DNA from 3 places in the Allobosea sp. AK1 genome. Region 1 is predicted to be linked to each of the others. Evidence: riboswitches for the same ligand, from Rfam matches in the RefSeq annotation. Region 1 holds a riboswitch; each other region holds the start of a gene.

Region 1 (9,502 bases):
TCGTGCCGCAGCGCGTGCGGGATGACAGCGGTGGCTTCAACTCATCCGGGCCGCGAGCGAGACCTCGTCGAGCCCGGCGAGCGCATCGATCAGATGCATCGCGAAGCTGCCGGGCCCGGCGGCCCGTTCGGCCGCGATCTCGCCGGCGATACCATAGGCCGTGAGTGCCGCCGCCGCCGCGATCATCGGGTCAGGCTCGACCGCCCGGCAAGCCGCGACCAGCGCGCTCGATGCGCAGCCGAGGCCGGTGACCTTCGTCATCCACGCATGGCCATGCGCCAGCGACAGGCTCCGGCCTTCGGTCTCGATCCGGTCGACCGCGCCGGTGGTGACGCGCACGATATCCCGCTTCGGTACGAAAAGTGGCTCCAGCACGGCCATTTCGGTGGCATTGCCGCGCACCAGCACGTCGAACGATGCCAGGACGTCGCCGACCAGCCGCAATCTCAGGGGTGAGAGCTCGACGAAGACGGGGTCGAGCACCAGTGGAATGCGGTGCTCCTGAGCCACGGCCAGGAGCTTCGGGATGGCCCGCTCGCCCTCCGGGCTGATCGTGCCGAGATTGATCAGGATCGCGCCCGCGCCCGCCGCGACGGCCGCGACCTCGTCGGGGTGACCGGCCATCGAGGGCATCGCCCCGAAAGCCAGCAGCATGTTGGCGGTGACGTTCTGCGCCACCGTATTGGTCAGGCAATGGACGCGCGGGCGGCGTTCTGCCACCCGCGCGAGGATCGATGCGACGCCGGCGGCGTCGAGCTTTTCACTGAAAGCGCTCATTCTGCCGCAGGTAGATAGATGCTGCCGCCCTTGTCGAGGAATTCCTTCGACTTGGCGGCCATACCCTCGTCTGCAAGCGCCTCCAGCGCCTTGCGCTCGTTTTCACCCATGGCCAGCACCTCGGCGCGCAAATCCTGCGTGATCTTCATCGAGCAGAATTTCGGGCCGCACATCGAGCAGAAATGCGCGACCTTGTGGGCGTCCTTCGGCAGGGTCTCGTCATGGAATTCGCGCGCCGTGTCGGGGTCGAGCGCCAGGTTGAACTGGTCCTCCCAGCGGAAGTCGAAACGGGCGCGGCTGACCGCGTCGTCCCGGATCTTCGCGGCCGGATGGCCCTTGGCGAGATCGGCAGCATGGGCCGCGATCCGGTAGGTGATGACGCCGGTCTTGACGTCGTCGCGGTTCGGAAGACCCAGATGCTCCTTCGGCGTGACGTAGCAAAGCATGGCACAGCCATACCAGCCGATCATCGCCGCGCCGATGCCCGAGGTGATGTGGTCGTAGCCCGGCGCGATGTCGGTGGTCAGCGGTCCAAGCGTGTAGAACGGTGCCTCGCCGCATTCGCGCAATTGCTTGTCCATGTTCTCCTTGATCTTGTGCATCGGCACATGGCCGGGACCCTCGATCATCACCTGGCAGCCCTTGTCCCAGGCGATCTTGGTGAGTTCCCCTAGCGTCTCCAGTTCGGCGAACTGGGCGCGGTCATTGGCATCGGCGATCGAGCCGGGCCGCAGGCCGTCGCCGAGCGAGAACGAGACGTCGTAGCGGCGCATGATCTCGCAGATCTCGTCGAAGCGCTCGTAGAGGAAGCTCTCCTTGTGATGCGCCAGACACCAGCGCGCCATGATCGAGCCGCCGCGCGAGACGATGCCGGTGACCCGCGATGCAGTCAGCGGGACATAAGGCAATCTGACGCCGGCATGGATGGTGAAATAGTCGACGCCCTGCTCGGCCTGCTCGATCAGCGTGTCCTTGAACACCTCCCAGTCGAGCTTGATCGGATCGCCGCCGACCTTCTCCAGCGCCTGGTAGATCGGCACGGTGCCGATCGGGACCGGCGAATTCCTGAGGATCCAGGAGCGGATGTTGTGGATGTTGCGGCCGGTGGAGAGGTCCATCACCGTGTCGGCGCCCCAGCGGATCGCCCAGACCAGCTTCTCGACCTCCTCGGCCGCGCCGGAGGTCACGGCGGAATTGCCGATATTGGCGTTGATCTTGACCAGGAAATTCCGGCCGATCGCCATCGGCTCCAGCTCGGGGTGGTTGATATTCGCGGGGATGATCGCTCGGCCGCGCGCGATCTCGTCGCGGACGAATTCCGGCGTGACGAATTCCGGTACATTGGCGCCGAAGCTCTCGCCATCGGCATGGCGTTCGCGCGCGCCCTCCAGCATGGCGGCCCGGCCGAGATTCTCGCGATGCGCGACATAGATCATCTCGGGGGTGACGATGCCGGCCTTCGCGAACTCGTATTGCGTCGTCATCTGCCCTGGCTTCGCCTCGAGGATCGGACGCTCAGCCGGACAGGCGGGAACGAGCTGCGCTTCGCTGATATAGCCGTTATCGGCGGCCGTCACAGCGCGCCCGGGCACAGTCTGGAAGCCACGCGCATCGAGCCAGGCGCGGCGCGGCTGATTGAGGCCGGCATTGAGATCGATCTTCGCATCGGTCTCGGTGAAGGGCCCAGACGGATCGTAGAGCCGTACCGGCGGCTCGGCATCGGTCGTCAGCACGACCTCGCGGAAGGGCACGCGCATCTCGGGATGCTCGGGCGCCGCGACATAGATCTTGCGCGAGCCGATGATCGGCCCGGTCGTCACGCTCTGGGGAGCGGTCTTGACGCTGTTCTTCTGGGGTTTTGCGTGGGCATTCATAAGGGGATCTCCTCCTTGGTACAGGTCAGGAGATCCGGCGTCGAAGCGGTTCAAGCGCTGTGATGCGGGTGCAGGCCAAGGCTGCACCGCGTTCCAGTCCCTCCGCCGGTATGACCCGGATCAGGTTCGATGGGTTCAGCTTCGAAAGCCGTCTCAGCCCTTGCGGGCACCCCTCGGAACGCAGACGAGGTTAGGCGCAGCGCCGCCGCTTGGCAACGGGCTGTGCAAAGGTCTGGTCGGATAGGACGGAGGGCTCAGACAGTCAGGTCGACCAGCGTGCCCTGCCCGGCCGGCAGCGCGGCTTGCGTCTGCTCGGCGCTCTGCTGGAGCATGGCGACCAGAGCCTGATCGGCCTGCGCATTCTGCCTGAGCATCTCGACGGACAGCGCCTGCTGGGTCGAGGCGGCCTGCATCGTGACGATGCTCTGGGCAAGGGAAACGGTGTCGCTCATGGCGGGCACCCTAGCCGGGCAACCCTACCAAATCCTCAACCCGGTTGCTCAAGGTGCGATGATCGAGGGCACCGGCTTGGGCATCGGCGGATCACGCTCGGGCCGGACCTGCGCCTTGTCCTCGCCGGTACCGCGCTTTTCGTCGCGGGGCGCCACAGTGTTGGGCGTCGTCGGACGAGCCGCCTCCCCCGATCGCGGCGCCGGCGGCACGCCGGGAGCCTGCGGCCTGGCCGGAGGCGATACCGTCTGGGCCTGCACCGGCACTGCACCAGGCAGGCTGGCGGCCAGTAATCCAGCCAGAACCGGAACGAACTTTCTCATGGCGGCATCTCCCTTCGGCCTGGACCATTGCTTGTCGCATTTTCTTCACGCGAACCGGTGCCCACCTCGCTCGAAAATGCTCTGTCCTCCGCAAATGAAACAGGCGCAGGGAACGGGTGTTCCCTGCGCCTGCGGAAGAGCGGGGCTGCCTGGAAAGCCGCCCCGCCCGGGTGTCACTGGTTCTGGCCGTTGAGCAGCGGCGTGATGCGCCGGAGCGTGACGCGCCGGTTCTCGCGGGAAGCCTCCTGCGTGTTCAGCTTCAGGTACTGCTCTCCATAGCCCTGGGTCGTCAGGTTTTCCGGCGGGATCTGGAAGTCGCGCGTCAGGATCTCCGCGACCGACTGCGCCCGGCGGTCGGAGAGCGAGAGGTTGTCAATATCGGCGCCGACAGCGTCGGTGTGGCCCTCGACGAGGAAGACCTCGTTGGGCGAGCGCTGCAGCGCGCGCTTCACCGAATCCGCGATCACCGAAAGGCGGCGCGCCTGATCCTGCCCCACCTGCCAGGAGCCGGTATCGAAATTAATCGTATCGATATCGACGCTGCGCATGCGGGCGCGCAGATCCGGCGAGTAGCGGACCTCGTCCAGCGTGTAGCGGCGCGGAATCGCGGCGATCGGCGGGGCGATGATCGTCTCGTAGATCAGGTCCTCGTCGGCCTGGTCCGCATCGACGATATAGCGCTCGCGCGGGATCGGCAGCGGCGGCGGCGGCAGCACGACGACATCGTCGGCAAAGCGCCCCGGACGGTCGCGCAGCGTGTTGTCGATGATGATCACCTCGCGGTTGTCGCGGTCGATGCGGGTGCGGCGGATCAACCGGCCCTGCTCGTCCGTGACGGTGACGATCCGTGTGCCGTCGGGGCGCTCGAAGATCGTGCGGTTCTCGTCGCCACGGCGTTCGGAGCGGCCCTGCCAGCCGAGATCGCGGAAGCGCTGGTCCTCGTCGCGGCGGATGATGGCGCGGCCGTCATCGTCGCGGATGATGGTGCGGCCAGGCTCGCGGATGATGGTGAGGTCGCCCTCGCGCTGCTCCCGCCGCTCGCGACGGATGTCGTCGAAGCGCTCGGCGCCCTGCGTCGCCATGATGCCACCGATGACGCCGGCGCCGAGGCCGATCGCACCGGCCACGCCCGGCGAGATGCCGCCGCGGCGGCCCTCACGCTGGGGCGGCTGGCCGGGAGGTCCGGCTGGCGGCTGGCCCGGAGCGGCGCCCGGCTGCGCGGGAGCAGCCGTACCTGGCGCTCCCCCGGAAGGCATGCCGGGAGCCGTGCGTCCCGGCTGGACCGGCGCGGCACCGGCGGGCGGCGTCGGGACTGCGGCGCCCGGCTGTGCAGGAGCCGGAGCGCCCGGCGTCCCGGCCGGAGGTGTTCCCGGAGCCGGGCGCGACGGCCGCGTCGGGGCCGTCCCTGCAGGCGGCGTCGGAACGGTCGCATCCGGCTGGACGGGAGCACCTGGCTGCGGCGCTGCGGCCGGCGGGCGCTGCCGGTCCGGCGCAGCCGAAGGCGGAACGGCCGGGCCGCCACGCGGAACCGCAGAGGGCGGCGCGCCGGCACCGGGCTGGGACGGAGCGGCCGGCGCCGTCGCAGGCGGTGTTCCCGGCGGGCGGGGCTGGGTCGGCGCAGCCGAAGGCGGAACCGACGGACCACCACGCGGAACCGCAGAGGGCGGTGCGCCGGCACCGGGCTGGGACGGAGCGGCCGGCGCCGTCGCAGGCGGCGTTCCCGGCGGGCGGGGCTGGGTCGGCGCAGCCGAGGGCGGAACAGCCGGGCCGCCACGCGGCGCGGCTGCCGGCGGCGCGGCAGCCGGAGGTGCGGAAGGTTTGGGAGCAGCGCGCGGTGGCGTCGGCGCAGTCGGCTCGGCCGGCGGGCGTGGCGCTGTCGGGCGGGCGGCCGGGGCCTCCCGGGGAGATGGCGCGGCATTCGGCGCGGGGCGAGGCGCAGCAGGCACCTCACGCGGCATCGCCGGGCGCTCGGGCTGCGGACGCGCGGCCGGGGGCTCGGCGCGCGGCGCGGGCATGGCGGGAGGCTGCGGCCGGGGTGCCGCCGGAGCGGGCTGCATCTGCGGCGGGCGCGGCGCATGCGGCTGGGCGGGGGCGCTCGGGGCAGCAGGGCGTTCCGGGCCACGCTGACCGGGCTGTGCGCCTGGCTGTTGCGGGCGCCGCGGCCCGCGCGGATCATCCTTGTCTCCGGGACCCGGGGCCTGTGCGACCCGGTATCCGGCCTCGGCGAAGGCCTGCCCGGCTTGCGAAAGGACGAGGGCCGGCAGGACGGTCCCGACCAGCAACCAGCGTTTCGTGCGCATTTTCTTTTCCCGTCGTTCGTTTCAACGTGCAGGTATCAGGCCGCCTCCGGCCTGAACCCCCGATGAAGCGAAAACGGCAGGAATCGGGCAGCGGTTCCGCCGCCCTGCCGATTTAGATGCCCGCCTCAGCCTTCACATAGGCCGCGATCTCGGCATGGGTCGCGAACCAGCAATCGCCCTTCGCCTTGGCCAGCCGGACCAGCTCCTCGAGGATCCAGAAGCGCGAGCGATAGGTGATGACGTGCGGATGCATGGTCAGCAGGAAGAGGCCGCCATCCGCATAGGCCCCCTCGAACTCGCGGCGGAAGATGTCGAAGACCGCTTCCGGCGACGTATAGGGCCGGAGCGCCTGGAAGCGGTTCATGCTGAGATAGGGTGCGTCGTCGCGGATCCACTCGACCGGCAGTTCGACGATGCCGGTCGCCTCACCCTTCTCGACGATCTCGTAGGGATCGTCATCGGCGAAGAGCGAGCTGTCGTAGAGCAGGCCGAGCTCGCGCTCGATCGCAAGCGTCACCTCGGAAAAGTCCCAGGACGGGGTGCGCATGCCGACCGGGCGGATGCCGGTGATCTTCTCCAGCGTATCGGCCGAGCGCAGATGCAGTTCGCGCTCGTTTGCGGGCGGCACCGCCGTGTTGACCTCATGAATCCAGCCGTGAAGGCCGATCTCATGGCCGGCGCCGACGATGCGGCGCTGCTCTTCGGGATAGAGCAGGGCGGTGACGGCCGGCACGAAAAAGCTCGCCGGGATATCGTGCCGCTTCAGCAGATCGAGGATGCGCGGCACGCCGACGCGGTTGCCGTACTGGCCCCAGGAGAGCCGCCCGACCGACTTGCCGCCGTCGCGCAGTTCGTTGGTCTCGTGATCGACGTCGAAGGAGAGGGCGACGGCGCAGCGGGCGCCGTTCTTCCACCTGGCCGGCTTCAGGTTCCGGCCGGCGCGGACCTGCTCGACCTTGCCGCGCCAGACCTCTTCCGGCCATTGCCAGGGCAGGAGTTCGTTGGCGTCGGTCATGGCAGCTCTCCTCAGGTCGTAGCAGTGCCCGGCAGCACCGGCACCGCGGCAAGCAGGCGCTTGGTGTAGTCGTGCTGCGGATGGTCGTAGACCGCGCCGGCCGGGCCGCTCTCGACGATCCGGCCGCGATACATGATGGCAACGCGGTCGCAGAGATGGCGGACGACCGAGAGGTCGTGCGAAATGAAGATCAGCGTGAGATCCAGTTCCTGCCGCAGGCGGATCAGCAGGTTGATGATCTGCGCCTGGATCGAGACGTCCAGCGAGGCGACCGGCTCGTCGCAGACGACGACATCGGGCTGCATCGCGAGAGCACGGGCAATGGCGACGCGCTGGCGCTGGCCGCCCGAGAACTGATGCGGATAGCGGGCCGCGAAATCGGGATCGAGCCCGACCGCCGCCAGCCATTGCCGGACATAGGTCTTCGCCTGTGCGCGCTCGACGAGCCCGTGCGCCAACGGCCCCTCGGCGATGCTGTCGCCCACGGTCATGCGCGGGTTGAGCGAGGCGAAAGGGTCCTGGAAGATGGTCTGGACGCGGGTCGTGACCTTATGCGGGTTGTCGCCCGCGCTCATTACGGCTGAGCCGTCGATGCGGACGAGACCCTGATCCGGTGCGTAGATGCCGGCCGCGACGCGCCCGAGCGTCGACTTGCCCGAGCCGGATTCGCCGACAAGGCCGAGCGCCTCGCCGCGCTTCAGCACCAGCGTGACATCGTCGACCGCCTGCACCACGGCCGGCGCCTTGGACAGGCCCGCCTTCTGGGCCAGCTTGCGGAACAGGCCGGGCGTCTGGGTGAAGCGCTTGGCGACATGCTCGATGCGGACATAGTGCACGGCGTCGGCGACGGCAGGCGGCACCTGCCTGGCGAGGCGCGGCGGCGGCGCGACGTCGGAGCCGACACCGCCTGCCAGCAATTTTCCGGGCTCGGAACGCGAGGGCAGGGCGTCGAGCAGGGACTGCGTATAGGGGTGCTGCGGATGGGTGAGCACCGCGAGCGTCGGTCCGGCCTCGACGATCCTGCCGTGGCGCATGACGCAGACATGGTCGGCGAGCGAAGCGACGACGGCGAGGTCATGGCTGATCCAGATCAGCGCCGTGCCGAGCTCGGCGACCAGCTCCTTCATCTCGGCGAGAATCTCAGCCTGCACGGAGACGTCGAGCGCCGTGGTCGGCTCGTCGCAGATGATCAGCTTCGGCCGGTGCAGCAGGGCGATCGCGATGGCGACGCGCTGGCGCATGCCGCCGGAGAACTGGTGCGGGTAGAAATCGACCTTGGCTTCCGCGTCGGGAATGCGGACCTGCGCCAGCGCTGCAACGGCGCGGCGGCGCGCCTCGGCGCCCGAGACCGTCTCATGCGCTTCCAGGGCGAGCCGGATCTGCGTGCCGATGGTCAGCATCGGGTTCAGCGTCATCATCGGGTCCTGGAAGACCATCGAGATCTGCTTGCCGCGGATTTTTCGCAGATCCGACGGCGCCAGACCGACGAGTTCACGCCCCTCCAGCTTCACCGAGGAGCCTGCCTCGACGCGGCCCGGCTGGTCGATCAGGCCGATGATCGAGAAGCCGGTGATGCTCTTGCCCGAGCCGGACTCGCCGACGAGCCCCATCACCTCGCCGCGCTTCAGGGCGAAGGAGACGCCGTCGACCGCCTTAACCACACCGGCGCGAGTATGGAAATGGGTTGTGAGATCGGTCACTTCGAGGAGAGGCGTGTCGCTCATCGCTTCAGCCTCGGATTGACCTGGTCGCGGATGCGGTCGCCGACGAGGTTGATCGCGACGATCAGCACGATGAGAGCGATGCCGGGATAGATCGAGATCCAGTAGCGGCCCGAGAGCATGTACTGGAAGCCGTTCGCGATCAGCATGCCGAGCGAGGGCTCGGTCACCGGCAGGCCGACGCCGAGGAAGGAGAGCGTCGCCTCGAGCGCGATGGCATTGGCCACCTGCACGGTCGCGACCACGATCAAAGGCGGCAGGCAGTTCGGGAAAATGTGGCGCAGCACCACGCGCCAACCCGGCAGCGGCGTCGAGAGCACGGCCTCGACATAGTCCTTGCCGCGCTCGGCCGAGGCCGCGCCATGAGCGGTGCGGGCGAAATAGGCGTATTGCGCAGCGGCGAGCGCGACGATGAGCTGCATCTTGCCCTGACCGAGCGAGGCCGAGAGCACGAGCGCCAGCAGAATCGCCGGGAAGGCGAGCTGCAGGTCGATGACGCGCATGATGAAGGCCTCGCGGCGCCCGCCGGCATAGGCTGCGCCGATACCGAGCGAGACACCGAGTACGAAGGCGAAGGCGCCGGCGACAAGCCCCATCTGCAGGGAGATGCGCAGGCCGTAGAGGATGGCCGAGAGCAGGTCGCGCCCCTGCGCATCGGTGCCGAGCCAATGGGTGTAGCCGCCTTCGCCAACGAAACCGGGCGGGCGGCGCGCATCGGAGAGCGAGAGATTGGCGAGGTCGTAAGGGTCCTGCGGCGCGACCAGCGGCGCAAGCAAGGCGATGCCGATCATCAGGACGACGACGGCGAGCGCGATGACAGCGGTCCGGCTCTCGCGGAACTCGGCCCAGAAGCGGGCGGCGGGGGACGCGTCCTTCATCGCGCGCCTCCCTTCCGCAACCGCGGATCGAGCCCGACATAGGCGAGATCGACGAGGAAGTTGATGGTGATGAAGACGAAGGCGACGAGCATGAGATAGGCGACCATCACCGGCCGGTCGAGCGACTGGATGGAGTCGATGATCAGCTTGCCGATGCCAGGCCA
Region 2 (9,502 bases), 1.6 Mb from region 1:
CATGATCGCCTCGATGCCGGCCGCGATGTCGCTGCCCACGAGGAACTGCGAGACGTCGCCGCCGGCGCAGAACGCCCGGCCATTGCCTTGCAGCAGGATAGCACGCACGTCGCCGCTGGCCGCGATCGCCTTCACCTGCGCGAGGAAGCGTTCGGCCATCGGCGCGTCGATGGCGTTCAGCACGGCCGGCCGGTTGAGCGTCAGGATGGCGACGCCGCCGTCACGGGTGAGCTCAACGGAATCGGAAGCGTCGGACATGGCGGTCTCCAAGCGCGAAGGGTCGCGTCGAGGCTAGCATCGAGAGCGCCGGCGCCGCGAGGTGCATCTGCACGCATCGGGCATCGCGTTTGCGCGAGGGCCACTGGCCTTGCCGGCGCGAAGGCTTCTAGACTGTGCCGGAAACCTGCCCCTTCGAGACCCATTCCCGACATGAGCCAGCTCTTCAGCCCCTATCAGCTCGGCAGCCTTACGCTTGCCAACCGCATCGTCATCGCCCCGATGTGCCAGTATTCGGCACAGGATGGCTGCGCCAGCGACTGGCACACCATCCATCTCGGCCATCTCGCGCTGTCCGGCGCCGGTCTCCTGATCATCGAGGCGACAGCCGTCGAGCCGGATGGCCGGATCAGCCCGTTCGACCTCGGCCTCTGGTCCGACGAAACCGAAGCCGCGCTCGGCAAGGCGCTGGATTCCGCCCGCCGCTGGTCGGACATGCCGATTGCGATCCAGCTCGCCCATGCCGGGCGCAAGGCCTCTCTCGCCCAGCCCTGGAAGGGCGGCGGCCAGCTCGGCCTCGACCAGGGCGGCTGGACGGTCGAAGCCCCCTCGGAAATCGGCTTCGAGACCTATCCGCGGCCGCCCCGTGCCCTCACAAGCGACGATATCGGCCGGCTGATCGAAGCCTTCGCGGATTCGGCCCGCCGGGCCGTCCGGCTCGGCTTCGCCGCGATCGAGCTGCATGGCGCGCATGGCTATCTGATGCACCAGTTCCTCTCGCCGTTCTCGAACAAGCGCGAGGATGAGTATGGCGGCTCGCTGGAGAACCGGATGCGCTTCCCGCTCGCGGTGCTCGATGCGGTGCGAGCCGTGGTGCCGGCAGGCTATCCGGTCGGCTTCCGCGTTTCGGGCACGGATTGGGTCGAGGGCGGCTGGGACATCGAGCAGAGCATCGCCTTCGCCCAAGCCGCCAAAGCGCGCGGCGCCGATTTCATCGACATGTCCGGCGGTGGGCTCTCGGCCACGCAAAAGGTTCCGCTCGGCCCCAACTATCAGGTGCCGCTGGCGCGCGCCGTGAAGGAGGCGACGGGCATCGCCACCATGGCGGTCGGCCTGATCACCGAGGCCGAGCAGGCCGAGGCGATCATCGGCACCGGCGAGGCCGATTTCGTCGCATTGGCGCGCGGCATCCTCTACAACCCGCGCTGGCCCTGGCACGCGGCAGCCCAGCTCGGCGCCACCGTCAAGGCGCCGAACCAGTATCTGCGCTCGCAGCCGCGCCAATATTCCAAGCTGTTCGCCTGAACCGTACCAGCATCGGCATTCCGGCCCGGCGCTGCTGACGCAGCTTGCCCGGGTCGGGAAAAACACTTCAATTGCGCGCCCCTTCCCACATCAGAGAGCCGCATGACCGCCTATTCCGACCTCTCCGCCCATTTCGGCCGCATCGCTGCCCTGTCGAATGCCATCGGCATCCTGCAATGGGACAACGACGTGATGATGCCGAAGGGCGCGGCCGAGACGCGGGCCGAAAGCATGGCCCTGCTCCAGGTCATGCGCCACGGTCTCTCGACCGATAGCCGCATCGGCGATTGGCTCGGCGAGGCCGAGAGCGACGGCAGCCTCGGCGCCTGGGAGAAGGCCAACCTGCGCGAGATCCGACGCGTCTGGACGGTCGACACCGCCCTGCCCTCCGAACTGGTGGAAGCGTCGAGCAAGGCGATCTCCGCTTGCGAGATGCGCTGGCGCCAAGCGCGGGCCGATGCCGATTTCGCCGGTCTCCTGCCCTATCTCGCCGAGGTCCTTAACCTGCAGCGCCAGATCGGCCGGGCCAAGGGCGAGAAGCTCGGGCTCTCCGCCTATGACGCGCTGCTCAACGATTACGAGCCGGGCGGCCGTTCCGCCAAGATCGACGGGCTGTTCGACGATCTTGCCGCCTTCCTGCCGGGCTTCACGCAGGAGGCGATGGCGGTGCAGGCCCGCCGGCCTGCCTTGCCCGCGCTGGAAGGCCCTTTCGCGACCAAGACGCAGCGGGCGCTCGGCCTCAAGTTCATGGCGGCGCTCGGCTATGATTTCGAGCGCGGCCGGCTCGATATCTCGACGCACCCTTTCTGCGGCGGCGCCGACAACGATGTCCGCATCACCACGCGCTATGACGAGACCGATTTCACCAAGGCGCTGATGGGCGTGCTGCACGAGACCGGCCACGCGCTCTACGAGCAGGGCCGGCCTCAAGCGCATCTCAACCAGCCGGTCGGCGCGGCGCGCGGCATGAGCCTGCATGAGAGCCAGTCGCTGCTGATGGAGATGCAAGCCTGCCGCTCGCGCCAGTTCCTGGCTTACGCCGCGCCGCTGATGCGCGAGAGCTTCGGCGGCACCGGCCCGGCCTGGGAAAGCGAGGCGATGTGGCATCGCTATACCCGCGTCGAGCCCGGCTTCATCCGCGTCGATGCCGACGAGGTGACCTATCCCGCCCATGTCATCCTGCGCTACCGGCTGGAGAAGGCACTGATCGCCGACGAGATGCCGCTTGCCGAGCTGCCCGCTGCCTGGAACGCCGGGATGAAGTCCCTGCTCGGCGTCACCGTTCCAAACGACCGGCTGGGCTGCCTGCAGGATATCCATTGGCCGTCCGGCGGCTGGGGCTATTTCCCGACCTATACGCTCGGCGCCATGACCGCGGCCCAGATCTTCGATGCCGCCTGCAAGGCGGAGGCCTCGATCCTGCCCGGTATCGGCAAGGGCGATTTCGGTCCGCTGGTCGGCTGGCTGCGCGCCAATATCCACGGCAAGGGCTCGCTGCTCCCGACCGACGAGCTGCTGACGGAAGCGACTGGTCGCCCGCTCGACGCCGCGGTGTTCAAGGCCCACCTGCGCCGGCGCTATATCGACGAAGTCTAAGCGCACTCATTTTATTTATTCGAAACAAAGACTTAGACAAACGCCTCGTGCCGATCGGCCATGCAGCTTTCGGACTTGCATCGGGGCTTCCGAAGCGGGATGTCGGAGACGACCTCCTGCTTCGGTGACCACTCATGACCCAGACCAAGCCCGCCCCCCGCATCGCCATCACCTATTGCTCGATGTGCAACTGGATGCTGCGCTCGGCCTGGCTCGGGCAGGAACTGCTCTCGACCTTCGGGCAGGATCTCGGCGAGGTCGCTCTGATCCCGCGCACCGGCGGCATCTTCCAGATCCATTACGACGGCGAACTGATCTGGGACCGCAAGGCCGATGGCGGCTTCCCGGATTCCAAGGTGCTGAAGCAGCGCGTGCGCGACCGGCTCGACCCCGAACGCAGCCTCGGCCATGTCGACGGTCACACGATGTCGGCGGAGGCGGAGAGCTGAGGCGCCCTTTCGTTGGCCGTCATGCTCGGGCTTGACCCGAGCATCTCGGAAACCACTGCCTTCTCGTCATGAGATTCTAGGGTCGAAGCTTCGCTCCGCCCGAGAATGACGCTTAAGCTGCTGCGTGCTTCCGCGTCGCCGCGACCCAGGCCTTCAGCCGGCCCTCGGGATCGGCGTTCAAGGTGATGTCGGTCACCGCCGCGACGATATCGGCGCCGGCCTCGAAGACGCCCGGCGCCCGTTCCAGCGAGATGCCGCCGATGCCGACCAGCGGCAGGTCGCCGATGCGGCGCTTCCACTCGCCAAGCCGCTCCAGCCCTTGCGGGCCGAAGCGCATCTGCTTCAGGATGGTCGGGTAGACCGGACCGAGCGCGACATAGTCGGGCCTGGCCGCCAGCGCGCGCTCCAGCTCGGGCTCGTCATGGCTGCTGATGCCGAGCTTGAGCCCCGCCTTGCGGATCGCATCGAGGTCGGCCTCGTCGAGATCCTCCTGGCCGAGATGGATGAAATCGCAGCCCTCGGCGATGGCGAGCTTCCAGTAGTCGTTGACGACGAGCACGCAACCGGCCGCAGCGCAGAGCGTCTTCGCCCGCGCGATCTCACGGGCGACCTCGGTCTCGGGCCGGTCCTTGACGCGCAACTGCACCAGCTTGACGCCGAGCGGCAGCATCCGCTCCAGCCAGTCGGCGCTGTCGAAGATGGGGTAGAACGGATCGAGCTTCATGCGGGAGCGATCTTTCAGGCCAGGAAGGCTTTGCCCATGACGGGCGTGGAGGGAGCGGCCATGTCGCGCGCCTCGATCGGCTGCGCGGCAAAAGCCTGACGACCGGCGCGGATGGCGAGCGAGAAGGCCTCCGCCATCGCGGCGGGGTCGCCCGCCTTGGCGACTGCGGTATTGAGCAGGATGCCGTCATAACCCATCTCCATCGCCTGCGCGGCATGGGACGGCAGGCCGATGCCGGCATCGACGACAAGCGGCACATCCGGGAAATGCTGGCGCAGGCTGCGCAGGCCATAGGGGTTGTTGAGCCCCCTGCCCGACCCGATCGGCGCACCCCATGGCATCAACACCTCGCAGCCGGCATCGAGCAGGCGCCCGCCGACCACGAGATCCTCGGTCGTGTAGGGAAAGACCTTGAAGCCGTCATCGGCGAGAATGCGTGCGGCCTCGACCAGCGCGATCACGTCCGGCTGGAGCGTGTCGTCCTCGCCGATCACCTCGAGCTTGATCCAGTCGGTACCGAAGACCTCGCGCGCCATCTGCGCCGTGGTCACCGCCTCCTTGACGGTGTGGCAGCCGGCCGTGTTCGGCAGAACCCTGACGCCGAGCTCGCGGATCAGCGCCCAGAAGGCCTGGCCGGCGCCCCCGGAGGATTCCCGCCGCAGCGAAACGGTGACGACCTCGGCGCCCGAGCGCTTCACCGCCTCGGCCAGGATCGTGGGCGACGGATATTGCGCCGTGCCGAGGAACAGCGGGTTCTGCGGCTCGAAGCCATAGAAGGATGCCATCTCAGCCTCCTTGCATCGGCGCGACGATCTCGATGCGATCGCCTTCGCTCAGGGCCGTTTCGGCGCGCTTGCGGGCCGGCACGAAATCGCCGTTCACCGCAGTCGCGACGATGCGGCCGCCGAAGCCCAGCTCCGCCAGCGCCTCGGCCAGCGTCTTCGCCGCGACGTCCTGCGGGGCGCCGTTAAGCAGCAAGGTCATGCAGCATCTCCGGTGTTGCTTGCGGGTTCAGCACGGCCTCAGCCGCCATCCGCGCCATGGCGGGGCTGAGCAGGAAGCCGTGGCGGTAGAGCCCGTTGACATGGATCACCCGGCCGCGACGCGTCAGCCGCGGCAGGTTGTCGGGAAAGGCCGGGCGGGCATCGGTTCCGATCTCGACCACCTCGGCCTCGGCGAAAGCGGGATGCAGCGCATAGGCGGCGCCCAGCAGTTCCAGCATGGCGCGAGCGGAGATGCGACGCCGCTCGCCGCTCTCGATCATCGTCGCACCGACCATGAAGAGCCCGTCCACGCGCGGGACGATGTAGAGCGGAATGCGCGGATGCAGCAGCCGGACCGGGCGCGACAGGCTGATATCGTCGCTGCGCAGCAGCAGCATCTCGCCCTTGACGCCGCGCAGGTCCGGCAGGACATCACGCGCCGCCAGCCCCCGGCAATCGAGGACGATATCGGCATCGAGATCGACGGGCTCGACGGCGCTGTCGAAATGGATTGTGCCGCCGTTCGCGACGAGGCGCTCGGCCAGTACGGCGATGGCTTCACGCGGATCGAGATGTCCTTCACGCGCAAAGAACAGGCCGCGCGAAAACCGTCCGGCGAGATCGGGCTCGATCACGGCGACCGCATCGCCATCGATCTCCTCGAAATGGCTCGTGCGCTGCCCGAAGCGGCGCAATTCCGAACGATCCCGGCTCGGCGCGACCACGAGCGTGCCGTTGCGGACGACACCGCCGGCATGGCGCTCCCACCAGTCGGCCGCCTGCTGGCCGAGCCGGATCACCGGCTCCTCGGCGCTCTCGCCCTCGCACCACGGCGCCAGCATGCCGCCGGCATACCAGGAGCAGGCTTCGGCGCCGATGCGCGGACCGCGCTCATGGACCGTGACCTGCGCGCCGCGCGCCAACAGTTCGGTGGCGCAGGCCAGGCCGACGACACCAGCGCCGACCACCGCGACCTTCAGGCTGGAATGAGGGCGTTCTGCCGTCATGCTCTTCCCTGCTCCCGGGAAGGCAGCGGCCTGGGGCGCGAACAGGATGTCTGCGAACCGAAGACCGTTCCCTTCGCCGGCATTACCCGGATCAGGTACGATGGGTTGGCGCTGACCACGCCTCTCAGCCTCTCGGCACCCCAACGGACAGGCTCAATCTAGTGGCTGCCCGACAGTGGAGCAAGACGAGCCAATGCAGGGCTCCTGTGCAGCAGCTTTAGCCCGCAGCAGCAATCCGTGCCGCTTGGCCTCTCCATTACCAACGGAGTGCTCTATGATCGGCTTCGCGTGCATGCACAGGCGAAGCGAAGGAAGTTGCCGACGAGGCTTGTCAAACGGCTCTGCAATCGGGCATAGAGCCTCTCGCCGGAGACGTGGCCGAGAGGCTGAAGGCACTCGTTTGCTAAATGAGCATACCCCACAAGGGTATCGAGGGTTCGAATCCCTCCGTCTCCGCCACTCTTTTTTCTGCCCTTCCTTCGTTCGCTTGAACTTGAATTCGCACGCGGTTGCGGCGCACGGACGTGTGCACTCTCATGCATCGGCGAGCGTCCGGTCGGACCTTGTGCATCGCTGCGGCGATCTCCCATCCCGGCAGGTGCGCTGGTCGGCGGCTGGATTGGGTCGTCGCGATCAAGCAGGGCCGCCTACCGGCGATGCCGACACCGCAAGCGCGAGGGCCTCACCAGGTTTCCTTGACCGTTTCCATCGCGACATTGGTCGAGGTGTTCGCGACATGGGGCAGGTTCGAGATCTTCTCGCCCAGCACGGCCCGATAGCGCCGGATATCCGGCGTGCGGATCTTGAGAAGGTAGTCGAAGCGCCCCGCGATCATGTGGCACTCCTCGACCTCCCTGATTTTCTTGACCTCCTCGTTGAATTTCGTCAGCGCCTTTTCCGTGGTGTCGGACAGCTTGACCTCGGCGAAGGCGATGTGATCGAGCTTCAGCTTCGCCGGGTTAAGCGTTGCCCGGAAGCCCTCGATATAGCCGTCGTCGACAAGCCGGCGGAACCGGATCTGGCAGGGCGTCTTGGAGAGGCCGATCCGCGCGCCAAGCTCGGCGATCGAGATCCGGCCGTCCTCCCTGAGCACGTCGAGGATCTTGCGATCCAGCGCGTCCAGATCGCCTTCGATCGGCATTTCCTTAGGCTTCTTCACTTGCAATCCTCAAATCTGAAGTCTGAACGGACTGCAGGATAACAAAATTTAGACCGCCTGAGAATCGCGCTCATGATAAGCTCCCGCGCAAAGAACGGGAGAGGGTATCGCCCCCGGCCCGTCGCGTTCGAACCCGCCGGGACAAGCCATGAGCCAAGCCACCGCTGCCGCCGCCAACACCGCCTCCAGCCCGGCGCCTTTCGAGGGCTTCGCTCCACCGATCCGCGAGCAGTCGGCGCTGCGCCAGGCGATCACCGCCGCCTATCGCCGGCCTGAAACGGAGTGCCTGCCCCCGCTGCTGGAAGCGGCGAAGCTGGCGCCAGCGAGCAAGCAGGAGATCGCGCGCACGGGGCGCAAGCTGATCGAAGCGCTGCGGGCCAAACACAAGGGCACCGGCGTCGAGGGTCTGGTCCAGGAATACTCGCTCTCCAGCCAGGAGGGCGTCGCGCTGATGTGCCTCGCCGAGGCGCTGCTGCGCATCCCGGATACCGCAACGCGCGACGCGCTGATCCGCGACAAGATCGCCGATGGCGACTGGAAGTCCCATGTCGGCGGCGGCAAGTCGCTCTTCGTCAATGCCGCGACCTGGGGCCTCGTCGTGACCGGCAAGCTGACCTCCACCGTGAATGATCGCAGCCTGGCCGCTGCCCTGACGCGCCTCATCGCTCGCGCGGGCGAGCCGGTGATCCGGCGTGGCGTCGACATGGCCATGCGGATGATGGGCGAGCAGTTCGTCACCGGCGAGACGATCGACGAGGCGCTGAAGCGCGCTCGGCCACTGGAGGCGCGCGGCTTCCGTTATTCCTACGACATGCTCGGCGAGGCCGCGACCACCGCAGCCGATGCCGCCCGCTACTATCGCGATTACGAGAACGCGATCCACGCCATCGGCCGGGCCGCGAACGGGCGCGGTGTGTTTGAAGGCCCAGGCATCTCGATCAAGCTCTCGGCCCTGCATCCGCGCTATAGCCGCGCGCAGGCCGGCCGGGTGATGAGCGAATTGCTGCCGCTCGTGCGCGAGCTCGCGCTGATCGCCAAGAGCTATGATATCGGCCTCAATATCGATGCCGAGGAGGCGGACCGGCTGGAGCTCTCGCTCGACCTGCTGGAGGCGCTGAGCTTCGATAACGCGCTGCAGGGCTGGAACGGCCTCGGCTTCGTGGTGCAGGCCTATGGCAAGCGCTGCCCCTTCGTTCTCGACTGGATCATCGATCTTGCCCGCCGCTCCGGCCGGCGCATGATGGTGCGCCTCGTCAAGGGCGCCTATTGGGATGCCGAGATCAAGCGCGCCCAGGTCGACGGGCTCGCCGATTTCCCGGTCTATACCCGCAAGGTCCATACCGACGTCGCCTATGTCGCCTGCGCCCGCAAGCTCCTGGCAGCTCCCGACGCGATCTTCCCGCAATTCGCGACGCATAACGCCCAGACGCTGGCGACGATCTACCACCTCGCCGGCACCGACTTTGCCGTCGGGAAGTACGAGTTCCAGTGCCTGCACGGCATGGGCGAGCCGCTCTATGACGAGGTCGTCGGCAAGGACAATCTCGACCGGCCCTGCCGCATCTATGCGCCGGTCGGCACCCATGAGACGCTGCTCGCCTATCTCGTGCGGCGCCTGCTGGAAAACGGCGCGAACTCCTCCTTCGTCAACCGCATCTCCGATCCGAGCGTGACCATCGACTCGCTCGTCGCCGACCCCGTCGACGTGGTCGAGGCGATGCCGGTCATCGGCAGGCTGCACGACCAGATCGCGCTGCCGGCCGATCTCTACGGCGCCGACCGCGCCAATTCTGGGGGTATCGACCTCTCCAACGAGGCGGCTTTGGCCGAGCTCGCGAGCAATCTCACTGCCACGGTCGGGCAGAACTGGCATGCCGTGCCGCTGCTGGCGGATAACTCCACCGCCGGCACGACGCGACCGGTCCTGAATCCGGCGGATCATTCCGACATCGTCGGGCAGGTCACCGAGCTTGCCGTCGAGGATGCCGCCAGGATCGCCCATCTCGCCGCCGAGGGCGGCAAGGCCTGGGCCGCCGTGCCCCCGGCCGAACGTGCCGCCTGCC
Region 3 (9,502 bases), 690 kb from region 1:
CTTCCGCCGATTGCTCGATCTCGGTGAAGGTGACGAGGTCGAGCAGGCTGAAGCGCCCGTCATGGTGCCAGCCCGCCTCCGGCGCGGTCATGCGGCCGAGTGGGGCGATGCGGCTGACACCGATTGCGCCAAGCTGTTCGGAAAGCCGGAACAGCCGCTCGGGCGAGGCTGCGATGCCGGCGGTCTGCAGGAAGCTGCGACAGGGGGCGACGAGGGCAGGGACATTGTCGAGGCTGTCGATCGCGACCAGCTTGAGCGTGCGGTTCAGGCCGGTCGGGCTCAGGGCTTCCGGCGTCTCGACATGGGCGACGCTCCAACTATCGGACAGCTCGCCGAGAAGTTCGGCGGTGCCATCCATCGCGCGCGCCTCCTGCGCGCCGCGCCATGCCGCGATCGACGCCGCTTCGCCCTGCGACAAGGCACGGCGCGGATGGCGGGAGGAGAGGGTCGCCAGTTCCTGCGCGACATGGCGCGCGAACTCGGCCGGGCTGACCCGCCCGCCCCGCTCGACGAAGAGCATCTGCGGCGAGTAGCAGCCCTGCTGTTCGTAGCGGGCCACATCATGCGCCGCGAGCCTGGCCAGCGCAGGCGCCTTGCGGCTGTCGAGCGCTTCGCACGCCACAACACCGAAGCCGATCTTGTGGCCATGCGGCAGGAAGCGCGTGGTGATCGGCAGCTTCGCGCGCAGCGCCGTCAAGGTTTCGTTGCCGCCATAGGCCATGACGGTATCGGCCTCGCGCAGGAAGATCGGCTCGGCCGCCGCCTCGCCGCCCTTCCACCAGGTGATGGCGAGGCATTCGCCGATTTCGGGGTCGATCTCTGCGAGCAGGCTCGCGAACCAGCCCGCCGTCAGCGGCTCGGCCGAGGCGAGCTTGCCGATGCTGCCGGCCTTGACCAGCAAGCCGCAGATCAGGCTCCAGAGCGAGAGCGCCGGCACGTTGCCGGCCCAGACGTGCAGCAGCAGTTCAGGGCCGTGGGCGCGCAGATAACCGCCCTTGGGCGTCGGCTGGAAGCCGTCGAGCATGACGGGATTGGCGAAATCCTCGGCCAGGAAGCGCAGGAGCTGGGGCTTGCGGAAGGTCTTGAGATAGCCGGTCAGGCCGAGCCGGACGGTCTCGCGGTCATAGCCGGTGACGATCGGTAGGAGATGCTCGGCCTTGCGGCGCAGCGGGTGTTGGCGGTCGAGCAGGCGCGCGATGGCGGCGTCGATCGCGGCGACGATGCGGGCCGTCTCCATCCGCTTCAGCCGGGCGCGGGCGCTGTCGCGGACATGCGCGCAGAGCGTTGCCGCCTGCGCTTCGTCCAGCTCGGGCAGCGCGATGGTCGCGCTCTCGCCCCAGGCGCTTTGGCTGACCTCGCGCCAGCGCAGCGCCTCGCGGTTCAGGCCCGGCAGATGGCCCGCATGCTCGATCACCTGGGTCAGCCTCGTGCTGCCGCGAGGAATTCGGCGACGGCGACCGAGCAGCCCTTCGAGGCCTCGCCATCGACGCGGCCGAGCAGCTTGAATCCGCCGGGCACGATCTCGCCGGCATCCTCGGTCAGGATTGCCGCGACGCAATTGAAATGGGCGAGGTCGTTATGGACGATCACGCCGCGCTGGCCGTCCGGCAGGTCCGCCCTGGTGAGGGGATCGACGACGCGGCTGCGGATCCAATGCGGGCCGGATTTCACGGAGGGGCAGACGGCGTTGCCGTCGTCATAGAGCTGCGAGCTGAGCTCGGTCATCCCGTACATGTTGATGCAGGACGCGCGCGGCACGCCGAAAGCGGCGCTGAGCCCGTCATAGAATTCGTCGGGCCCGAGTTCGCGCGACTGGCCCTTGAAGCCGCCGGTATCGAGGATGCGGCTGCCCTCCGGCAGGGCGAAGCGTCGGCCGCTCGCCGCGAGCGCGTCCAGCACGGGCACGAAGGAATAGCTCGCGCCGAGCAGGGCATAGGGCTCACCGCTTGTCTCAGCCTGCTCCAGTGCCGACAGAAGACCGTCGAGATCGAGCCCGGCGGCATCGATGAAGGTCTCGGAATCCGCCGTGCCGCATTCGCGCTTGGCGAGCGAGAGATAGGTGGCGAGCGAGGAATTCGGCAGCTCCGCCTCGTCGGGGAAGAGGATGCCCATGCGGATGCGCTCGCGGCCCTGCATGAAGCGCGCGCGGAAATTGACCAGCATCGAGCGCTTCCAGACGTCGAGCGTCGGATGGTAGCTGCGACCGCGGATGCCTTGCGTGGTGCCGCTGGTCATGAAGACGCGTTCGGCGGCTTCCGGCGGGCTGCAGCTCAGCGTCAGGTCCTTGAAGGCGGTGATCGGCACGGCCGGGATGTCGCGCCAGCGCTTCACGGAAAGAGGCGTGCGGCCGCGCTGCAGGCAGAAGCGCTTATAGGGCTCGTTGTTGCGGAACTGATAGGCGAAGACCTTGAGCGCCATCGCCTCGAACTCGGCTTCCGACGCATCGGGAAGCGCGATGAATGCCAGGAGCGCCGCGATGATCTCGGCTTGCGTCACTTGAAGCCACTCCGTTCGGACGCGCACGGCGAAGCCGGGGCGTCGATCGCTGGAGGATCACGAGCGCAAGCTGGAATCAGGGCCTCAAGGCCGCATGTCCCGCATCCCTACGCCGGTATGATCCGGATCAGGTTCGGAGGGTCACCGCGTTGCTTAAGGCTCGAAAGCCCAGCCGGCGGAATCTCAGCCTCCTAGCGAGGCCCCCCTGGGAACGGGAGCAGATGACGAGCGGCGGGCCTTGCTGTCAAGCGATAACGGAGCGGGGCGGGTATCCGTAAGGGGCTTGCCGAGAGAGCCCGGCATCTCCCGCTCAGCCGGCGATATCCCGGGCCATCCGCATGAGATACTGGCCGTAATCGCCCTTGGCGAGCTTCTCGCCGAGCCGTGTCAGCTGTGCCGTCGAGATCCAGCCCTGTCGTGCCGCGATCTCTTCGGGGCAGGCGATGCGCAGGCCCTGGCGGCTTTCGAGGGTCCGGACGAACTCGCCGGCTTCCAGCAGGCTGTCGGGCGTGCCGGTATCGAGCCAGGCGAAGCCGCGGCCCATCGATTCCACCGAGAGCTGGCCGCGCTCCAGATAGATCCGGTTGACGTCGGTGATTTCGAGCTCGCCGCGCGCCGAGGGCTTCAGCGACCGGGCGATCTCGACCACCTCGGCATCGTAGAAGTAAAGGCCGGTGACGGCCCAGCTCGACTTGGGAACCTCAGGCTTTTCCTCGATCGAAACCGCCTTGCCGGTCTGGTCGAAGGCGACGACGCCGTAACGCTCGGGATCGCGGACATGGTAGGCGAAGACCGTGGCGCCCTGCTCGCGCGCCTTGGCCCGCGCCATCATCGCGGGCAGGGAATGGCCATAGAACAGGTTGTCGCCGAGAACGAGGGCGGAGGGCTCGCCGGCGACGAAATCGGCGCCGATCAGGTAGGCCTGCGCCAGCCCGCCGGGATGCGGCTGCTCGGCATAGGTCAGGCTCATGCCCCAGTCCGAGCCGTCGCCGAGCAGGCGCTTGAAATGCGGCAGGTCGTGCGGCGTCGAGATGATCAGGACGTCGCGGATGCCGGCGAGCATCAGCGTCGAGAGCGGGTAGTAGATCATCGGCTTGTCGTAGACGGGCAGGAGCTGCTTCGACATCGCCAGCGTCATCGGGTGCAGCCGGGTGCCGGAACCGCCGGCCAGGATGATGCCTTTCATCGTTACCTCTGGTCCTTGGCCTGATCTTCGAGAAGTCGTGCGACGCAAGGCCGGAGCGAGCTTTGCCATTCCGGCAGCCGCACCTCATGGGCGAGCGCGAGCTTGCTGCAATCGAGCCGGGAATTGGCGGGCCGGCGCGCCGGCGTCGGATAATCGGCCGTGGCGATGCGCCCGACCCTGACCGGTGCGCCGCCATGCCGTTCGCGCTCGGCGAAGATCGCCTCGGCGACATCGGCCCAGACGGCCTCGCCCGCCGCGCTCATGTGGAACACGCCGCGCAGGTCCGCATCATCCGCCCGCGCAGTCAGGTTGCGCGCCACGGTGAAGATCGCATCGGCGATGTCGAGCGCGCTGGTCGGGCATCCCGCCTGGTCGGCGACGACGCCGACCTCGTCGCGCGTTTCGGCGAGGCGCAGCATCGTCTTGACGAAGTTCTTGCCGAAGGGGCTGTAGATCCAGGCCGTGCGCAGGATGGCGTGGTTGCCGGTCGCCGCCGCGACCGCCCGCTCGCCCGCGAGCTTGCTCGCGCCATAGGCCGAGATCGGGCCGGTCGCATCGTCTTCGCGATAGGGCCGGTCGAGCGCACCGTCGAAGACATAGTCGGTCGAGAGCTGGATCATGGGGATGCCCAACGCCGCTGCAGCACGCGCCGCTTCGCCGGCAGCCTCGCCGTTGACGCGCATGGCGAGTTCGGGCTCGCTCTCGGCCTGATCCACGGCGGTATAGGCGGCCGTGTTGACGATCACGTCGGGCCTCGCCGAACGCAGGGCCGGCGCGACTGTCTTCGGGACGGCCAGATCAAGGTCCGGTCGGCGCAGCGCGATGACCTCGACGCCGACGGGCACGCGCTCCAGCATGGCGCAGACGACCTGGCCGGTCCAACCGGTGACGGCGATGCGAAGTGTCATCAGTCGAAATACCGCAGCATCTCGGCGAGGCGCGGATGCTTGCGGTCCTTGTCGGAGAGGGTGAGGCCCGAGAGCGGCAGGCGCCAGTCGATGCCGAGCGCCGGGTCGTCGAAGGCAAGGCCGTGATCGTTCGCGGGCGCGTAAGGAGCGGTGACCTTGTAGAGTACCTCGGTATCCGGCTCGAGCGTGACGAAGCCATGGGCGAAGCCGATGGGGACGAGGAGCTGCCTCCAGTTCTCGACGGAGAGCTCAACCGCGACATGCTTGCCGAAGCTGGGCGATGAGGCCCGGATATCGACGGCGACATCGAGGATGCGCCCGCGCGTGACCCGCACCAGCTTGTCTTGCGCGAAAGGCGCCGACTGGAAATGCAGGCCGCGCAGCGTTCCGACCGGGGCCGACAGAGACTGATTGTCCTGAACGAAATCGAGATCGAGCCCGGCCTCGGCAAAGGCGTTGCGGCTCCAGGTTTCCGAGAAGAAACCGCGATGGTCGCCGAACTTCTTCGGCGTGATGATCTTGACGGCGGGGATCGCCGTGTCTTCGACGTTCAGCATGTTTTCCCCCGCTCAGGCCGCGCCGAGGCGTTCGCCGCGATAGGTGCCGGAACGGATGTCGCCCCACCATGTCGGATTGGCGAGATACCATTCGACCGTGCGGCGCAGGCCCGTCTCAAAGGTCTCCTTCGGTGTCCAGTCAAGCTCGCGGCCGATCTTGCCGGCGTCGATCGCATAGCGTGCATCATGGCCCGGTCGGTCGGTGACATAGCTGATCAGACGTTCGCGCGGACCCTTCGAGTCGGGTCGGAGTTCGTCGAGGAGGGCGCAGATGGTCTTCACCACCTCGATATTGGTCTTCTCGTTATGGCCGCCGATATTGTAGCTCTCGCCCAGCTTACCGGTGGTCGCGACGGTGATTAGCGCATCGGCATGGTCGTCGACATAGAGCCAGTCGCGCACATTGAGCCCGTTACCGTAAACCGGCAGCTTCTTGCCCTCGAGCGCGTTGATGATCATCAGCGGGATCAGCTTCTCGGGGAAATGATAGGGCCCGTAATTGTTCGAGCAATTGGTCATCACCACCGGAAGGCCATAGGTGTGGTGCCAGGCCCGGACAAGATGGTCGGAAGCGGCCTTGGAGGCCGAATAGGGCGAGTTCGGCTGATAGGCGGTGTCCTCGCGGAAGAAGCCGTCAGCACCCAGCGAGCCGAAGACCTCGTCGGTCGAGATATGGTGGAAGCGGAAGCGCCCCTTGCGATCTTCCGGCAGCTCCCGGAAATGGCGCAGCGTCTCCTGCAGCAGCGTGAACGAGCCGACGATATTGGTCTCGATGAAGGCGGCCGGTCCGTCGATCGAGCGGTCGACATGGCTCTCGGCGGCGAGATGCATGACGATATCGGGCTGGAAATCGGCGAAGATCGTCTTCATCCGCTCCCCGTCGCCGATATCGGCCTGCTCGAAGCGGTAGCGGTTGCTGCCGGAGACCGGCTCCAGCGAGGCGAGGTTGCCGGCATAGGTCAGCTTGTCGACGACGCAGACCTCATGCTCCGTCTCGCCGATCAGCTTGCGCACCACCGCCGAGCCGATGAAGCCGGCGCCGCCGGTCACGAGAAATCTCAAAGGCATAAAAGGTAATCCTGGCGGCCGTGATCGCGAAGGTGCGGAGAATGAGCGGACGAGGCGCACGCGCCCGGATCGGCGGTTCTGGCCGTCGGTCTCAACTCATACCCCCCTTTCACCTTGCGGCCCTATCATGAACTGCCTTTGCGCGACAGCGAAACGCCCGAACCGCGGCGAAACAAAGGCCCCTTATGGTTAGGGGGCGGAGCCTGTAGTGCGGGAGAAAATAGCCGCGACGGCGCTTACGCCCGTTCCAGCGCCACTGCGATACCCTGGCCGACGCCGATGCACATGGTGGCGAGCGCGCGCTTCTTGCCGGTCAGGGACAGTTCGAGCGCGGCCGTGCCGGTGATGCGGGCACCGGACATGCCGAGCGGATGGCCGAGCGCGATCGCGCCGCCATTCGGGTTCACATGCGCCCCGTCCTCGGCGATGCCGAGTTCGCGCAGCACCGCGATGCCCTGCGAGGCGAAGGCCTCGTTCAGCTCGACGATGTCGAAATCGGTGGGCTTCAGGCCAAGCCGCTCGCAGAGCTTGCGCGTCGCCGGGATCGGGCCGAGGCCCATGACGCGCGGCGCGATGCCGCCGGTCGCTCCGCCGAGCACGCGTGCGATCGGCGTCAGCCCGTATCGTGCCGCGGCCTTCTCTGAGGCGATGATCAGCGCCGCCGCGCCGTCATTGACGCCGGACGCATTGCCGGCCGTGACGGTGCCGCCCTCCTTGCGGAAGGGCGTGCCGAGCTTGGCGAGCTTCTCCAGCGTGGTGTCGCCGCGTGGGTGCTCGTCGATCTCGACGCGGATCGGATCGCCCTTGCGCTGCGGGATCAGCACCGGGACGATCTCCTTGTCGAGACGGCCGTTCTGCTGCGCCGCGACGGCCTTCAGTTGCGAGCGCAGCGCGAAGGCGTCCTGGTCGGCGCGGCTGATATGGCAGTCGGCGGCGACGTTCTCGCCGGTCTCCGGCATGGAATCGATGCCGTACTGCGCCTTCATCAGCGGGTTGACGAAGCGCCAGCCGATGGTGGTGTCGTGGATCTCGGCATGGCGCGAGAAGGCGCTGTCGGCCTTGGGCATGACGAAGGGCGCGCGCGACATGCTCTCGACGCCGCCGGCGATCATCAGCTCGGCCTCGCCCGCCTTGATCGCGCGCGCGGCTGCGATGACCGCGTCCATCCCGGAGCCGCAGAGCCGGTTGATCGTCGTGCCCGGCACCTCCTTGGGCAGGCCGGCGAGCAGCAGAGACATGCGCGCGACATTGCGGTTGTCTTCGCCCGCCTGGTTGGCGCAGCCGAAGATCACATCGTCCACGGCGCCGAAATCGACTTGCGGATGACGCTCGACCAGGGCCTTCAGCGGCACCGCGCCGAGATCGTCCGCACGGACGGAGGAGAGCGAGCCGCCGAACCGGCCGATCGGCGTGCGGACATAGGCGCAGATGAAGGCTTCGGTCATGTCACGGATCCTGCTGTCTCGAAGGCGGTTTGGTCAGGCGCGGCTTCGAATGGCTTTGCCGGTCTGGCGGATGGGCTGCAAGTCGTCACTCAGCGCGTTTGCGCCGCTGCGAAAGCGAGATTCTCGGCGAGCAGGGCTTCGGCCGCTGCCGGCGCCGGGGCCTCGACATAGACGCGCAGTTCCGGAGCGTTGCCCGAGGCCCGGAAATGCACCGTCGCGCCATTGCCGAGCGTCAGGCGCAGCCCGTCCCGGCGATCGCGCGCCGCGACCCCGCCATGGGCCGCGAAAGCCGTGTCGCGGAAACCGGAATCCTCGGCGTCGAGCCGGGCGATCAGGGCGGTGGTCCTGTCCTGCGGGACCTCCTGAAGGCGGTTCGACAGGGCGATGGCGAAGCGGGCTTCCGCCGCAATGGCGCTCAACGGCTTTTGCGCGGTGCGCGCCAGCGCGAGCGTCGCCACGATCGGCAGCATGGCGTCGCGCGTCGGCAGGGCGGCAAGCCGCCGGCCGTCCCGCACGACCTCCGAACCGAGCAGGACGCCGCCATTCGCCTCGAAACCGATGACGGTCCTGGCACCTTCTGCCTGAGCCTGCGCCATGCCCGCGATCACATAGGGCGAGCCGACGCGGGTGCGCACGACCCTCGCGAACGATCCGGGACGGTCCAGCGCCGAGTTCGACGTGACCGGCGTCACGATCGCATCCGCGCCGAGGAAGCGCGCGGTGAGCGCGCCGACGAGGTCGCCGCGCAGGAAGCGGCCGGTTTCGTCGGCGACCAGCGGACGGTCGGCGTCGCCATCGGTCGAGACGATCGCGTCGAGCCTGCGCTCGCCGGCCCAGCGCCGGGCCAGTTCTTCATCCTCCGGACGGAGCGCCTCGGTATCGACGGGGATGAAGCTGTCGCTGCGCCCCAGCACGATCGGCGTGGCTCCAAGCGCCGACAACACGTCGCAGATGACGTCGCGGCCGACGGAGGAATGCTGGTAGACGCCGACGGTGAGGCCTTCCAGGGCGCGCCCGAAGAAATCGACATAGCGGGCGCGATAGCCGGAGACGACGTCGCGCCGCTGCGGTTCGGCCGAGACGTCCGGAGCAGCCGTCAGTGCCAGCGCTTCATGATGGGCGAGGATGCGCGCTTCGTCCGCCTTGTCGATTTCGCCCTGGGCGCGGTAGAATTTCAGGCCGTTCCGGTCATCGGGAATATGACTGCCGGTCACCATCACGGCCGGGCTTCCGGCGGCCATCGCCGCCTGTGCCAGGGCAGGCGTCGGCACGGCGCCGCAATCCACCGGCTCAAGCCCGGCATCGGCGATGGCTTGCGCGCATTGCGCCGCGATGAGCGGGCTCGACGATCGCAGGTCGCGGCCGATCAGGACTTCCCCGCGCGCTCCGGCCGCCCTGTCCTCCTGCAGCATGGCGCAGAAGGCGCGGACATGGGCATAGGTCGGCAGGCCGACCAGCTCCGTGACGAGGCCGCGCAGGCCGGAGGTGCCGAATTTCAGGCTGGTCATGCCGGGTGGTCCGTCGATATCAGGTTCGGGCGCATGCCTTGCCGGGTCCGCGGAGGCGCGCCCGCTTCGATGCGCTCCGAAGCGGGAACATGTCAAATTCCGGTGCCTTATCGTGGTGCAGGATGGGCTGCCTGCCGATACAGGGGCATCTGCGCAGTGGCGGTATGACCGGCCGAAAGGGCCGCCATCCCGCGGTTTCCCTGAATTGGCCGGCGAGAACCCGGTTTTGGTTTTGCAACGATTGCACTATGCCAAAGCGACAACGGCGCCTCCCGGGCTGCCGGGAGCGCTTGATACAAGGAGCAAACGATGAAGATCGTGATGGTGGGCTCGG

What was found. A riboswitch is a leader RNA that binds a small molecule or an ion and turns the genes downstream of it on or off. The one in region 1 is predicted to bind thiamine pyrophosphate.
Region 2: it holds a riboswitch for thiamine pyrophosphate, as region 1 does, so the genes downstream of both, thiO (glycine oxidase ThiO) here and thiC (phosphomethylpyrimidine synthase ThiC) in region 1, are expected to answer to the same signal.
Region 3: it holds a riboswitch for thiamine pyrophosphate, as region 1 does, so the genes downstream of both, FHT98_RS16850 (LuxE/PaaK family acyltransferase) here and thiC (phosphomethylpyrimidine synthase ThiC) in region 1, are expected to answer to the same signal.

What each region holds. Positions count from the first base shown of each region.
Region 1 covers NZ_VFMG01000001.1:2,767,403-2,776,904, reverse strand. The annotation lists gene FHT98_RS13725 (hydroxyethylthiazole kinase) at 37-777, opposite strand; gene thiC (phosphomethylpyrimidine synthase ThiC) at 774-2,651, opposite strand; TPP riboswitch at 2,731-2,835, opposite strand; gene FHT98_RS13715 (hypothetical protein) at 2,906-3,103, opposite strand; gene FHT98_RS13710 (hypothetical protein) at 3,152-3,424, opposite strand; gene FHT98_RS26745 (OmpA family protein) at 3,598-4,680, opposite strand; gene FHT98_RS13700 (polysaccharide deacetylase family protein) at 5,837-6,739, opposite strand; gene FHT98_RS13695 (dipeptide ABC transporter ATP-binding protein) at 6,751-8,463, opposite strand; gene FHT98_RS13690 (ABC transporter permease) at 8,460-9,338, opposite strand; gene FHT98_RS13685 (ABC transporter permease) at 9,335-9,502, opposite strand, start outside.
Region 2 covers NZ_VFMG01000001.1:4,367,581-4,377,082, reverse strand. The annotation lists gene FHT98_RS21060 (enoyl-CoA hydratase/isomerase family protein) at 1-258, opposite strand, end outside; gene FHT98_RS21055 (NADH:flavin oxidoreductase/NADH oxidase) at 430-1,521, shown strand; gene FHT98_RS21050 (carboxypeptidase M32) at 1,624-3,117, shown strand; gene FHT98_RS21045 (Rdx family protein) at 3,252-3,566, shown strand; gene FHT98_RS21040 (thiamine phosphate synthase) at 3,679-4,290, opposite strand; gene FHT98_RS21035 (thiazole synthase) at 4,305-5,075, opposite strand; gene thiS (sulfur carrier protein ThiS) at 5,077-5,274, opposite strand; gene thiO (glycine oxidase ThiO) at 5,258-6,253, opposite strand; TPP riboswitch at 6,332-6,433, opposite strand; tRNA gene FHT98_RS21020 (tRNA-Ser) at 6,649-6,739, shown strand; gene FHT98_RS21015 (Lrp/AsnC family transcriptional regulator) at 6,963-7,421, opposite strand; gene putA (trifunctional transcriptional regulator/proline dehydrogenase/L-glutamate gamma-semialdehyde dehydrogenase) at 7,588-9,502, shown strand, end outside.
Region 3 covers NZ_VFMG01000001.1:3,458,315-3,467,816, forward strand. The annotation lists gene FHT98_RS16845 (acyl-CoA reductase) at 1-1,414, opposite strand, end outside; gene FHT98_RS16850 (LuxE/PaaK family acyltransferase) at 1,420-2,496, opposite strand; TPP riboswitch at 2,583-2,713, opposite strand; gene rfbA (glucose-1-phosphate thymidylyltransferase RfbA) at 2,807-3,682, opposite strand; gene rfbD (dTDP-4-dehydrorhamnose reductase) at 3,685-4,590, opposite strand; gene rfbC (dTDP-4-dehydrorhamnose 3,5-epimerase) at 4,590-5,147, opposite strand; gene rfbB (dTDP-glucose 4,6-dehydratase) at 5,160-6,215, opposite strand; gene pcaF (3-oxoadipyl-CoA thiolase) at 6,452-7,660, opposite strand; gene FHT98_RS16880 (phosphohexomutase domain-containing protein) at 7,750-9,168, opposite strand; gene FHT98_RS16885 (UDP-glucose dehydrogenase family protein) at 9,478-9,502, shown strand, end outside.